DNA from 3 places in the Lysinibacillus sp. 2017 genome. Region 3 is predicted to be linked to each of the others. Evidence: predicted binding sites of a transcription regulator. Region 3 holds the regulator's gene; each other region holds the start of a gene.

What was found. The regulator Rex, encoded in region 3, represses fermentation and respiration genes when NADH is low (regulators of the CRP and FNR family bind a similar motif). The targets are predictions, from matches to a motif close to TTGTGAAATATTTCACAA.
Region 1: a site for Rex is predicted at 1,785-1,802, ahead of DCE79_RS10435 (helical membrane plugin domain-containing protein). Genes of this name have one in related genera too.
Region 2: a site for Rex is predicted at 3,377-3,394, ahead of yeiL (transcriptional regulator YeiL). Genes of this name have one in related genera too.

The regions. Positions count from the first base shown of each region.
Region 1 covers NZ_CP029002.1:2,154,727-2,159,611, forward strand. The annotation lists gene DCE79_RS10430 (NAD(P)/FAD-dependent oxidoreductase) at 75-1,259, opposite strand; gene DCE79_RS10435 (helical membrane plugin domain-containing protein) at 1,298-1,726, opposite strand; gene rarD (EamA family transporter RarD) at 2,070-2,969, opposite strand; gene DCE79_RS10445 (SDR family NAD(P)-dependent oxidoreductase) at 3,218-4,000, shown strand; gene DCE79_RS10450 (DUF5412 domain-containing protein) at 4,007-4,369, opposite strand.
Region 2 covers NZ_CP029002.1:2,530,761-2,535,645, forward strand. The annotation lists gene alaS (alanine--tRNA ligase) at 1-1,809, opposite strand, end outside; gene DCE79_RS12385 (3-phenylpropionate MFS transporter) at 2,169-3,317, opposite strand; gene yeiL (transcriptional regulator YeiL) at 3,421-4,089, shown strand; gene DCE79_RS12395 (NupC/NupG family nucleoside CNT transporter) at 4,224-4,885, opposite strand, start outside.
Region 3 covers NZ_CP029002.1:3,439,702-3,444,586, reverse strand. The annotation lists gene DCE79_RS16795 (hypothetical protein) at 324-710, shown strand; gene DCE79_RS16790 (ABC-F family ATP-binding cassette domain-containing protein) at 752-2,689, opposite strand; gene DCE79_RS16785 (redox-sensing transcriptional repressor Rex) at 2,819-3,451, shown strand; gene DCE79_RS16780 (twin-arginine translocase TatA/TatE family subunit) at 3,535-3,762, shown strand; gene tatC (twin-arginine translocase subunit TatC) at 3,780-4,601, shown strand; gene DCE79_RS16770 (CPBP family intramembrane glutamic endopeptidase) at 4,681-4,885, opposite strand, start outside.

The sequences.
Region 1 (4,885 bases), 1.3 Mb from region 3:
ATTATTCAATAATTTATAATAAAACAAAAAAAGACTAAAGGAAAAATTCCTCTAGTCGTTTGAAATACTATAAATTAATAAGCTAAACCGAATAACGCTTTAATATGCGTCATGTAACGGATGTTTGAAGCTTCTTTCATTAATGATGCTGGTAAACCTACAAGTTGTGTATTGTTAGCACCTACTGTAGCGATACCATCTTTACGGCCAAGTGAACCTAAAGTACCTGAGTTTGTGAATTTGAATTCTTTATAGTCAGCACCTTTTACTTGAGCAAAGATGTTGTAACCAGCGATTTCACCTTGTTGCCATGCAACTTGTGCAGTTGGTGCGTAAGTTGGACGATCACCTGGGTTTGGAATGTGCGCAGAAGCATCACCAATTACAAATACTTCAGGGTGAGAAGTTGATTGTAAGAAGTCGTTGATTGTTGCTTTACCACGGTCAGCAGCAAGACCAGATTCAGCTACTAATGGAAGTGCAGCTACCCCACCAGTCCATACTAATGTGTTCGCAACGATTGGTTCACGGTCTTTTAATTGAATTACATTGCCTTCAACACCAGTTACAGGAGTTGATGTAATGAATTCTACACCGCGTTTAGATAATGATTCAGTTGCACGGTCAATTAAGTTTGGAGGGAATACTGGTAAAATACGAGGACCTGCTTCTACTAATTTAATTTTTAAATCAGAGAAGTTTACGCCATATTTCGCAGCCACTTTCGGGAAGTGGTCAACGATTTCACCAACAAGTTCAACACCTGTTAAACCGCCACCGCCGATAACGATTGTTGCATCTGCTTCGTCTTTTGTTTGCGCATATGCTTTAATACGTGCTTCGATGTGCTCACGAATAGCATTAGCTTCATCAACTGATTTTAATACAAATGAGTTTTCTTCTAATCCTGGGATACCGAAGAAACCAGTTTGAGAACCTAAAGATACAACTAATGTATCGTATGATAATGTTTTACCATTTGATAAAACAACCTTTTTGTCATCTACGTTAAAGCTGTTTACTTTAGCGATTTCAAGGTTAATATCTTTACCTTTGAAAATTTTTGCAAGTGGTAATGCAACTGCACCTTCATTAATAGTACCACCAGCTAAACGGTGTAATTCAGTAATGATTTGGTGAGTCGGGAATTGATTGACTACAGTAATTTTTGCTTCATCAGCAGATAAATATTTACGAGCAGTTTGAGCAGCTAGTACACCCGCAAAGCCCGCACCTAAAATAACGATCTCTTTTGACATAGTAAATACATCCTCCATTTTAAATTAGATTTTGCGAATTATTTGTTTAATTTACGCTCAGCGCTTACTTGTAAGAATGAGTTTGCGAAACGTAGTACACTTTGTACTTGTGGATCTTTAATCATTTTTAATAAGCCAAATACGCCAACAGTTTCAGTGCTTTCTTCTGCACGGTCTTTTGCTTCAATAGCAGTTTGCGCTAAAGATTTTGCTGTACCAACTACTGGAGCAGCCATTTCTGTAACTGCAGCAACTGTATCATTTTTTAATGTATCGTCTGTAGCTACAGCGTTTGCAAAGTCATACGCTTTAGTTAATAGAGTTGTCATTTCAGCCAATTTTGGAAGGTTGTCAACAAGCGTAGTTAATGATGCTTGTACCTCTGGCTTTAATAATTGGTCTAATACGTCTAATTGCTCTTGAGTAACAGATACTTTTTCAACCTGTTGATTGTTCATTTCTGACATAATAACTCTCCTTTGCCATTACTTAATTTTTTTTTTACACTATGAAAATTTTCACCATTTGTAAAAACTTTCACATACCATTCATTAAGAAACGATAGCACAAAGATTCGGTTGATACAATTAGAAAAGTGAAATAAAACGCGGAAAAATTAATTATCAGAATTTATTATATTGTAAAACGTAATATTTTTAATAAATCAATACATAAAATCACAGGTTTTATAACATGTAGCTATTAGTTCATTCGCTTTATTAATAAGAAGAAACTCAATAGATTTTGCATTATGTAGTTTATTTTTATAAAAAAATGCCCTGTAACAAATGCTACAGGGCAACAAATTCATTAGATTGAATGACGTTTTCTCGCCTCGACAAATTTTGAAAGAGAAAAAATAAATACGGCTAACCAAATACAGCAGAATGTGAAAAACTCAGTTCCTGTAAATGGCTCTTTATAAACAAATATACCGATTAGTAGGCTCATTGTTGGTGATAAAAATTGAATGAAACCCATTAAATATAGCGGAATTTTTTGTGCACCCTTCGCGAATAATACAAGGGGTAATGCGGTAATAATCCCACTACCGATTAAGAAGAAATTCGTTTTCCAATCCACGTGTAAAAAGGATACTTCGGAAGTTTGCGCTAAGAAAATATAACCAACAATTGCAAATGGTAAAATGAAAAGTGTTTCAATCGCTAAACCGCGCGTCGCATCAAGCGGAATTTTCTTTTTCAATACCCCGTAAAACGCAAAGCTTATCGCGAGTGTAAGCGATACCCAAGGGAATGTCCCACCTGTAAACACTTGAAAGCAAACACCAAATGCCGCGATGATGACCGATAAAATCGTTGCCTTAGATAACTTTTCCTTAAAGAAAAACATCCCGAATATTACGGAAATCAGGGGATTAATATAATAGCCTAAGCTTGCTTGTAATAAGTGGTCGTTATTGACCGCCCAAATGTAAATACCCCAGTTAAGAGAAATGATAATGGACGCTATAAAAAGTGACCAAAATTGGAGTTGTTTTAACCATAAATCCTTAATATCGACAATGAGCTGTTTTCGTTGCCCGATAATAAGGATGAAAATTGCTGTGAAAATGAACGCCCAAATAACTCGTCCAACTAAAATTTCAATACTGGATACATGTTGCACTTGTTTCCAGTACAGTGGGATTAGCCCCCACATAATATAGGCTGCCGCTGCAAAGAGCACGCCTTTTTTCTGTTCTGACATTGTTGCACCTTCTTCTATCTTCTACCAAAATACGACTATTAATCTATTTAATTAATAAAGCTCCTACTTTCAACGTCATATATAGCTCATTTCATTATAGTTGTCGAAATTTCAGATGTAAATGTCGAATCTATAATTTTCTTCATTACTAGAAATTTTCTCTGCATCTCGCTATTTTTAATTATTTCTTCAGAAAATTTTGATACAATAATAAAACTATTTAGAATAAACAAGTGGAGGGAAAAATTATGAATTTAGGCTTACAAGGCAAAGTGGTTTTAGTTACTGGAGGTAGTAAAGGAATTGGTCTTTATAGTGCACTACAATTTGTAAAAGAAGGTGCAAAGGTTGCCATTGCGGCACGTGGTGAAGCTGGACTTGCGGAGGCAAAAGCAATTATTCAAGAGCAAACGGGTATTGAAGTTTTTACCGTGGTTGCGGATATTTCAAAAGAGGCGGATTGCAAACGTATTGTCGAGGAAACTGTGGCGCGATATGGCAAGCTCGAAATTTTGATTAACAATGCAGGGACAGCTTCCGCAAATAGTTTCGAGGACGTCGATACCCCATTATGGCAAGCGGATTTAGATTTAAAATTATTTGGCGCCATACATACCTCAAAATACGCAGTTGCCTTCATGAAGGCGGCAGGTCATGGTGCCATCGTCAATTTATCAGCGGTACTAGCAAAAACACCGCCAGCAGAGAGCCTTCCAACAACAGTAAGCCGCGCAGCTGGACTTGCTCTCACAAAAGCGATGAGCAATGATTTAGGCAAATACAATATTCGTGTCAATGCGGTATGTATTGGTCTCATCCGTAGTAGTCAAATTGAAGCGCGCTGGAAAAAAGCGATGCCCCATAAATCATGGGATACCTATTCAAAAGAAGTCGGCAAAACTATCCCACTTGGTCGTATCGGAAACACGGAAGAAGCAGCCAATGCCATCGTCTTTTTAGCATCGGACGCGGCGAGCTATATTACAGGTACAGCGATTAATATGGACGGTGGGGCTGGTGGAACGCTTTAATTATTGTTACGGATTACGGAAATCAAATGTTTCATTTGGCACCTTTAAGGAATGCCCATTAATGATGACCGTTTGATCGTCAACCCATTCGATTACTGCATTTTCTTCGCGGTAATTCCAATAAATATTTTTTGGCTTTTTATTTTGGTTATTAAAAATAAGTTCACCTATAACAGCATATGACACGGTTGCACCGCCATTTGTGACATAGGCTTTTAGAGTATATGAGCCATCAGGGGATACTTCTTCAGTCAGAAACTCTCCTGTTGGCAAATGACTCATATCGAAAAATGCCCGATAAATGCCGTAACCGAGTAATGCTAGTAGACATGTACCAACGATAAGTCCCATTTTCATGAATTTTTTCATTATTGATTCCCCCTGTATGTGTCCTTGCTATAGCACGTATATTGTTTTTTTACCTGATATGTTTTGCAAGCACCACCTAATTCGTCATAAACTTCTTCCCCAACTACAAGCTCTACGCCCAAAAAACAAACTTGCAACATTTAAAACCCACAAAGTATTCCTCCCTTTTTAGGTAAGACTCCTTTCATATAATTAGGTTTCACTTACTTTTTAGTTAAAATTTACTTACTGCATTAGAAATTGTATTAATTTTTTCAATGGTTATGTCTAGCTATTGGCTGGCTACGGCATGACAGCATTACGGCCACGTGGTACGTGTCCATACCACTGTCTTTAATGCCGTATGCGAGGCCAGCCAATTCAACGTGTTTTTCCTTTTACAAGGTTAAAAGCGTTCAACTATACCGCTTGCGCTAACGCGAGGCGGCGGGTATTTATAAAGTTTATCCTCTTTTCAATATGAATTTCAAATCAAATATTGTAACTTAAATGAAAGTGAACGTCATTGTTTCATTT
Region 2 (4,885 bases), 910 kb from region 3:
ACGGTCAGGACCTACATAAGAACCTGCTTGTGCTACGTGATCGCCTAATACGTCTTTTAATGCACGGTGCATTAAGTGAGTAGCTGTATGGTTTTTAAGGATTAGTGTACGTTTTTCACGATTTACTTTTGCTGTAGCTTTATCTCCTACGTGCATTTCACCAGATTCAACAACTACTGTGTGTAACGGTTGGCCGTTAGGTGCTTTTTGTACATCTTTCACGATGGCAGTGAAACCATCTGCTTCGATGATACCTGTATCCGCGATTTGTCCACCCATTTCAGCGTAGAATGGTGTTTCAGATAAGATAATAAGTGCTTCATCGCCTTCTGAAGCTGTTTTTGTCGCTTGGCCGTTTACAACGATTGCTGCAACTGATGTCGAAGCTTCTAAAGCATTATAAATATATGTTGATTCTTGAGTTAAATTTGACAGTACTTCATTTTGAACTTGCATTGAGTCCACGTCCACACGGGCATTACGAGCACGTTCACGTTGTGCTTCCATCGATGAATTGAACCCTTCGTGATCCACTGTCATGCCAACTTCTTCTGCGTACTCTTCTGTTAATTCGATTGGGAAACCAAATGTATCATATAAACGGAATGCATCCGCGCCAGGAATCACTGTTTCACCTTTAGCTTTTTGACTTTCAACAACATCGTTAAAGATTGCTAAACCGCCGTCTAAAGTTTCGTGGAATCGAACTTCTTCGTTTTTAATAACACGTTGGATAAATGCTTCCTTCTCTTTTACTTGTGGGTAGAAGTCTTCCATAATTTCACCAACAGTTGGCACTAATTCAAACATGAATGGTTTTTCGATCCCAATTTGTTTAGCATAACGAACCGCACGACGTAGTAAACGACGTAATACATAGCCACGACCTTCGTTTGAAGGTAATGCACCGTCACCAATCGCAAAGGCTACTGTACGAATATGGTCAGCAATTACTTTGAATGGTGTGTTAATATCTTCCGTTGAACCGAAAATTTCTTTTAAGTCAACTTCTTGTGGACGTGTATATTTACGGTTTGCGAAGTCTTCCGTTTTTTCGATAATTGGCATGAATAGGTCTGTATCGAAGTTTGTTGGTACATTTTGTACAACTGAAACAATACGTTCTAATCCCATACCTGTATCAATGTTTTGTTTTGGTAGTGGCGTATATGTGCCATCTGGGTTGTGGTTGAATTGAGAGAACACAAGGTTCCAAATTTCTAAATAACGTTCATTTTCTCCACCTGTGTACATTTCTTCTTCAGGTGCACCAAAACCATATACTTCACCACGGTCATAGAAAATCTCAGAGTTTGGACCAGATGGACCTTCCCCGATGTCCCAGAAGTTCCCCTCTAAACGGATTAAACGTTCAGCAGGAATACCGATTTCGTCATGCCATACGTCATATGCTTCTTGGTCTTCTGGATGAATTGTGATTGATAACTTTTCTGGTTCAAAGCCCATCCATTTTGGATCTGTTAGGAATTCCCATGCATAGTGAATAGCTTCTTTTTTGAAGTAATCGCCGATTGAGAAGTTTCCTAACATTTCAAAGAATGTATGGTGACGTGCTGTTTTCCCTACGTTTTCAATATCGTTTGTACGAATTGATTTTTGTGCGTTTGTAATACGTGGGTTTTCTGGAATAATGCGACCATCAAAGTAAGGTTTTAATGTTGCTACCCCTGAGTTGATCCATAATAGAGATGCATCATTAATTGGTACAAGTGGTGCTGATGGCTCTACATGGTGTCCTTTTTCTTTAAAGAAGTCTAAGTATAGACGACGAATTTCTGAAGCTGTCATAGTTTTTGTCATGTTGTTTTCCTCCTAAAATAATTTAAATGTTTTGAATGATGATGATGTAATCCAGAAAAACAAAAAAGCCCTCATCCCGGTAAAGGGACGAAGACTGTAATTTCGTGGTACCACCCTAATTTATAATGCGTTAAAAACACATCATATCTCAAGCGCCTGTAACGTAGGCGAACGGCAGGTATTAGTTGCACTCTGGAGTAGCTTTCGGTATTTTTTACACGGAGATTTTTTCAGCCAAGAAATCTCTTTCTGCTCGCGTTGTCCATACGTACTTTTTCCATCATCGTTTTCATTATATTCTATTGTTCATTATAGAAAAATGAAATCCGACTGTCAATCGCCATTCCTTAATAATCAAATCGTTTTTTCGTGAAAAGAATTAAGAAAATTGCTGGTACAGTAAAAATAATCATACCTAAAAATGCTAATCCAGGTTCAATTTCATAAAGTGCACCGCCTAAAAGCGTTAATAATGCGGCACTCAAACTCATGGCAAGCGCTGAATAAATCCCCTGTGCGTTTGGAATTTGTTCTTTTGGTAATGCTTTCGAAATATAACGAATGAAGGCATAGTGTGCCATCGCAAATGATAAAGCATGTAGTGCCTGCGAAATAATGAACATCGGCATATTCGGAAAAAGATACACGATAAGCCATCGTACGGTAGCTCCAATTGCTGCTAGAAGCATTAAAGATGATGGCTTCCACTTCGTTAAAAATGTATCGGCCTTTAAAAAATATAAGATTTCAAAAAGTACTGCAACATTTAAAATCATCCCAATATAAAAAAGATTAACGTTTAAATCTTGTAAATAAATATAGCCATAATTGTAATACGAAGCATGTGCACCTTGTAGTAAGATCACAACAAGTAACACAACACCAAAGCTTTTTACTTTAAATAAACTTTTCATCGATAAAGCTTTTGTAATATCTTGTTTCGGCGCGAGACTTAACACTTGTGGAGCTGGCATTAATTGAATGGCCAAAAGTGCAGTTAACCCTAAAATCATCGTCCATAAAATCATTTGCTCTCCGTACATACCCGTGATCATACTAATAATTAAAACTGCAATAACATAACCAAATGACCCAAGTGAACGCGCTTTCCCGTAATGAATTTTTCCGTGCTGCATTAACGTGGATGCACTACTTTCAACTGCCGGTAGCAAGGCTGGATAAAACGCACTAAATAACATGGTTATAATAAATAGCCCTGCAAATGAATCAATCGGAATGTAAAATAAAGTCACAATCAATGAAGCAATTGTAAAGAAAAGCAATACATTTTTATTACTCATCACTTTAGAAACATAAGGGAAAACAAACATGGTCGCCACAGCACGTGCCACTAAACCAAATCCCATAATGATACTCGCTTCTGATACTGTTAGCCCTTTATCATTAATCAGCCAACCCGTCCAATAAGGTAAAAAGATACCCCATGTAATAAAAAACATAAAGAAGTTTTTTGCTAACCACCGTTGATTATTCATAAAAACCGTCCTTTTTCCATTCTATTACATTGAATAATAACATGGTGAATTATACAATAATGTGAGATATCTCATATTTTAAGATGAGGAGTTGCATTATAATTTGAAAAAGTTAGCCCAAAAAGAAGCTGTAGCATATATAAAGAAGTACCCAATTACACCATTTTTTTCTTTTGATATTACCCCTTACATTCATGTATTTGAATTTGAGAAGGGTGAACTGATTTTCCAAGAACAATCTTTTCCTGATTATTTATTTTACATGGTAGAAGGAAAAGCAAAACTATATATTACGCATAAAAACGGTAAAATTTCGTTAATTGATTTTTTAGCAGCCCCTACCTTCATGGGTGAAATCGAGTTATTAAATTCCGAACGTTATTCGAAAGGTATTCAAACGGTTACCAAATCCATTTGTTTGGCTATTCCCATTCGTGAAGTGAAGGAACAAGTGTTAGCAGATCCTGTATTTTTAAAAATCCTTTGCTTGTTTTTAAGTAAAAAGACCACGACTGTAACTGCAAAGTACACACAAAATCAGGCTTATCCGCTCGAAAATCGTTTAGCATCCTTTATATTGCTTTCATCGGATCAGCACTATTATAAAGAAAGGCATACCGAAGTATGTGAATACCTCGGTGTTTCCTATCGCCATTTGTTATATGTACTCGCACAATTTAATCAAGCTGGCTATATTGAAAAGCACAATCGAGGTTATACATTAACAAATAAAAACGCTTTAGAACAGTTAGCAGCTGAAATTCAATATTAGAAAATACAATTCACGCCAAAATAGCGCGAAATGTCTTTTCTTTTGCGAGTTCCCTTAAAAAGGTATACTTTCTTAACCATAAAAAAAAGACTGTGCTAAAAGTAACTTTTAGCACAGCCTTTAAATTGAATCGATTATAAGAACATCCCTGCAATAGCAGCTGATAATAATGATGCTAATGTACCTGCAGCTACTGATTTCAATGCAAGGCTCGCAATCATACTACGTTTATCTGGTGCCATACCACCTAAACCACCGATTAAAATACCCATCGAGCTTAAGTTAGCAAATCCGCAAAGTGCGAATGAAATGATGATTCCTGTTTTCTCAGAGAATTCTCCAATCATTGGACCAAAGTTAGAGTAGGCTACGAATTCATTTAAGATCAATTTTTGACCGATAAATGAACCTGCATCTACTGCTTCATGCCAAGGAACACCAATTGCAAATGCTATTGGTGAGAATACATAACCAAGAATACCTTCTAAAGTTACGTTATCAAGACCGAATAAGCCCAAAACGCCACCTAAAATACCATTTAAAAGAGCGATTAACGCGATGAAACATAATAACATTGCCCCAACGTTTACTGCTAATTTCATACCATCAGATGCACCTTGAGCGGCTGCATCAATGACGTTTGTAGATTCTGAGTTACGCTCTAATTTGAAGTCTGCTTCATCAACAACTTCCGTTTCTGGAATCATTAATTTCGCCATAATTAAACCAGCTGGTGCAGCCATGAAACTTGCTGCTAATAAGTATTCTAAAGGAACACCAAGTAACGAATAACCAA
Region 3 (4,885 bases):
TACTTATACACAAAGTGTGGATAACCTGTGGAAAACATGTGATTTATCTATATATAGTAGCTAGTTTTACACAGAAAGGACTATGAAAAATAAATTTCAATTGTGGATAATGTGGAAAACTATGTTGATATGTTGATATCACTGCATTTGTTTTGTGAATAACATTGTGGAGATTTCTGTAGAAAAATTGTATATTGACCAACATATATGACGAAAATAGTCGAAAGAGGTTTGAAGTTCTTAATATTATGGAATAGTAATCTTTAATGTGTGAATTCCATATAAGGATGGAAACTTAAAAGGATGCATTAGGAGGAAAATCGATGAGTTATTTAAAAGAACGAAACAAAATGATCGGTCTTTTAGTTGGTGGACTAATTTTCACTATTGTTGTGCTGTATGGATTAAGTATTACAGGAAACGGCTATTTTATCGCGTCATTTAGTGGCTTATTCATCGTACTTGCACTAATTTGTTATCCACTTGCGATTGTTTACGGGCATAGTCAAATTGTTGATGTTTTTCAAAGCATTCGAATAGGTGCGCGTCAGCCATTTCGAGCAAAGACAACTAATTCACCATTTAACCCTTTGTTTACTGTGATAAATTTTATTATGGCGTTATTTACAGTCATTTTCTTTGGATGGATTTACGGGGCATATACGGCGTATCAAAAATTACAAATGATGAAAAGCTTCCATATAAAATAAAAGGAGAACGTTGTGCATCAAGCCAACGTCCTCCTTTTGCTTTATAACTGTTCAAGTGCTTCGTTTAATTCAAGCCACTCGAGTTCAAATGCCTCGTGCTGTTCTTTCGTTTCATTTAATTCAGTTTGGATTGCTAAAGCTTTTTCATGATCAGAGAAAATGTCAGGGTCACATAGTTGTGCTTCCAACTGAGTAATAGATTCATCTAAAGTGCTCATATTTTTCTCGATTTCTTCAATGGCGCGGCGAATTTGGCGTTCGCGTTTTTTCGCATCTTTATCAATCATGGAAGTAGATTTCGTTTGAGGTGCGTCTATTGACTTCGCTTCCGTTGCAGCAGCTTTCATCGCAGCTAGCTCCTCAAGTTCCTGTTTCTTCTCAACATAGTAATCATAGTCTCCTAAGTATTCGAAAGAGCCTGTACCTGAAAGCTCGACTACTTTTGTTGCGATGCGGTTAATAAAGTAACGGTCATGCGAAACGAATAAAAGAGTACCCGGATAATCGATTAGCGCATTTTCTAAAATTTCCTTACTGTCTAAATCTAAATGGTTTGTCGGCTCATCCAGTACGAGGAAGTTCGATTTTTGCATCATCAGTTTTGCTAGTGCAAGACGTGCTTTTTCGCCACCTGATAATGAATTGACGGTTTTTGAAACATCATCGCCACTAAATAAGAAACGTCCTAAAATATTGCGAATATCTTTTTCGTTCATCGACGGCCATTCATCCCAAAGTTCGCTTAACACGGGCTTGTTGGAATGTAACTTGGCTTGTTCTTGATCGTAGTAGCCAATTTGGACATTTGTCCCGTAACGAATTTCTCCGTTTAAAGCTTCTAAATCCTTCACCACTGTTTTAAGTAACGTCGATTTACCGACACCGTTTGGACCAACTAAAGCGATACGATCTTCACGGAACACACGTAATTCAATATTATTAGAGATTTCCTTGTTTGGATAGCCAATTGCCAGTTCATCAATGGAAAGTACGTCATTACCGCTTTGACGGTCAATCGTGAAACCAAAGTTTGCGCTTTTTTCATCGCCATCAGGAGAATCCATCCAGTCTGTTTTTTCTAATACTTTGCGGCGAGACTGTGCCATTTTTGTTGTCGATGCGCGCGCTAAGTTCTTTTGAACAAAGGTTTCAAGCTTGGCTTTCTCGTCCATTTGACGTTCAAACATTTTCATGTCACGTTCATAGTTTTTTGCTTTTTCATCTAAATAGCCACTGTAGTTCCCAACATATTTTGAAACTTTTGTGCGCGACACCTCATAAACGATTGAAACGACTTGGTCTAAGAAGTAACGGTCATGAGAAACGATTAAAATTGCGCCATCATAGCCCTTCAAATAGCTTTCTAACCAAGATAATGTTTCGATATCTAAATGGTTCGTCGGCTCGTCCAAAATAAGTAAATCTGGTTTTGAGAGTAAAAGCTTGGCTAAAGCCAGACGCGTACGTTGACCGCCTGAAAGGGACTGAATTGGCTTAGTATAGTCTTCAGGGAAAAACTGCATGCCATGTAAGACAGAGCGTGTATCTGCTTCGTATTGATAGCCCCCAGCCTCTTTAAAGTCATGCTGTAATTGGTCATACTCTGCCATCACACGTGCATATTGTTCACTATTTTCATATATGATTGGATCGGCCATCTGCTGTTCTAAATGACGGAGCTTCTTTTCTTGCTGATGAAGTGCACTGAAAATTGTCATCATTTCGTCCCAAATGGAAAGCTGCGAATCAATGCCAGCATGTTGCTCCAAATAACCGATACGTACATCTTTTGGAATAATAATTTCGCCAGAATCATAGCTCATTTGCCCAGCAATAATTTTTAATAATGTCGATTTCCCAGCACCATTGCGTCCTACTAACGCAACACGATCACGGTGCTGAACTTCTAATTTTACACCGCTCAAAATTTCGTCGGTAATAAAAGATTTATATAATTGATTTACTTGTAATACAATCATTTTTACACCTCTGTTTCTTCCTATTAGTTTAATGGATGAAACAGACACGTGCAACGATGGATACTTTACTTGTTGCTACTTGTTTAGTAAGATTAAAACGATTTCCAAATGTATGTAGGAGGAGAATGTGTGAAACCAGAAACAAAAATTCCACAAGCAACAACAAAAAGACTTCCTCTGTATTATCGATTTTTGAAAAACTTTGCAACTGAAGGTAAGAAACGAATTTCATCACAGGAATTAAGTGATGCGATGAAAATAGATTCTGCAACAATACGTCGTGATTTTTCTTATTTTGGCGCACTCGGTAAAAAAGGGTATGGGTATGATGTGCAGTACTTACTTGAATTTTTCCGACAAACGTTAGATCAAGATGAAGCGATGAATGTCGCTTTAATTGGGGTTGGAAACTTAGGAAATGGCTTACTAAAATACAACTTCCAAAAAAATCATAACACGCGAATTGTTGTCGCATTCGACACGAAGGCACCGGTTGAGGGAACAGTCATTAGTGATATTCCTGTATTTCATCCAGATCGTTTAGAGGAAATGTATGAGGAGTTTGGCGCGGAGTTAGCCATACTAACAGTGCCATCACGATCTGCACAAATGATGACAGACCGCTTAGTGAAGATGAATGCAAAAGGAATATTAAATTTCACGCCAGTGCGTTTATCTGTTCCAGATTCACTAAAGGTGATGAATATTGATTTATCGGTCGAATTGCAGGCACTTATCTACTTAGTACGAAATTCAGATTAGTAACAAATTGTTCACATTACTATAAATGGTAAATTCCCGTTAATTACTGTAAAATGTACATAATAATAGAGGAGGTGGCTAAAATGGTTGTGCATTTAAATGCGATTGGACCTACAAGCCTAATTATCATCGGATTGATTGCGTTATTAATATTCGGACCGAAAAAATTACCATCTTTAGGCCGCGCAATGGGAACAACTTTACGTGAGTTCCGTAGTGCTACAAAAGGTTTAACGGATGACGATGATGATATCGATTCGAAAAAAGCAGTTATTGAACATAAAGATAACGAAAAAAACGACATGAAGTAAATTAAGGATGTCTTAGTATGAATCCAAGTGAATTAAGTGTAATGGAACATGTAGAGGAGCTTCGAAAACGTCTCTTTTTTGTAGCGATATTTTTTGTGCTCGCTCTATTTGTCGGCTTTTATACGGCAAAGCCAATTATTCGACATATACAATTTAGTGACAATGCTAAAAATATTACGATGAATGCATTTAGTGTTTCCGATCCATTAACGGTCTATTTACAAGTGACTTTTATTGTTGCGGCCATAATTGTATCTCCGATTTTACTGTATCAGCTATGGGCATTTATAACGCCAGGCTTACATGAAACAGAGCGTAAAGCAACATTAAAATACATACCATATGCATTTGTACTCGGCATTGGTGGAATGGCATTTGCGTACTTTGTTTTATTTCCGTTTGTTATGCGATTTATGATTGGGTTAGCGGATGATTTAAGTATTACGCAAACGATCGGAATTAATGAATATTTCACGTTTTTATTTAAATTAATCATTCCGTTTGGACTTTTATTCCAATTACCTGTCGTCACATTATTTGTGGCGAGGCTCGGAATATTAAACCCAGCATTAATGGTGAAATTCCGTAAATATGCGTATTTCGTATTGATTGTTATTTCCGTATTACTTGCACCACCGGATTTAGTATCGAACATTATTATTGCGATTCCACTCTTTATTTTGTATGAAGCGAGTATTATAATTTCCCGTTTTGGTTACCGAAAATATGAGGCTGCAGAAGCGGCACGTATTCAGGAAGAGGAAGAGCACGAGCAAAATTTACAAGTAGAAGAATTACTTGAACAACAACGACGCCAAATCGAACAAATGAATCAATAAACGAAACGCTGTCTTCTAATGAAGATAGCGTTTTTTGATGTAAAAAAACCTCGCTAATTAATTAGCGAGGGGAAAAATGCTACATTTGAAATTTATCGGCATTCATTTGGACGAATGTAACAAAACCATTTAGTAGCATATGGGCGATAATTGGGGTAATGATTCGTTTCGTTCTATTGTAAAGAAATGCGAAAATCATTCCGCAAATTGTATACAGTAAAATATGTGTGAAATCTAAATGGATTGCAGCAAATACGATGGCACTAATAATACTGGCAATCCAG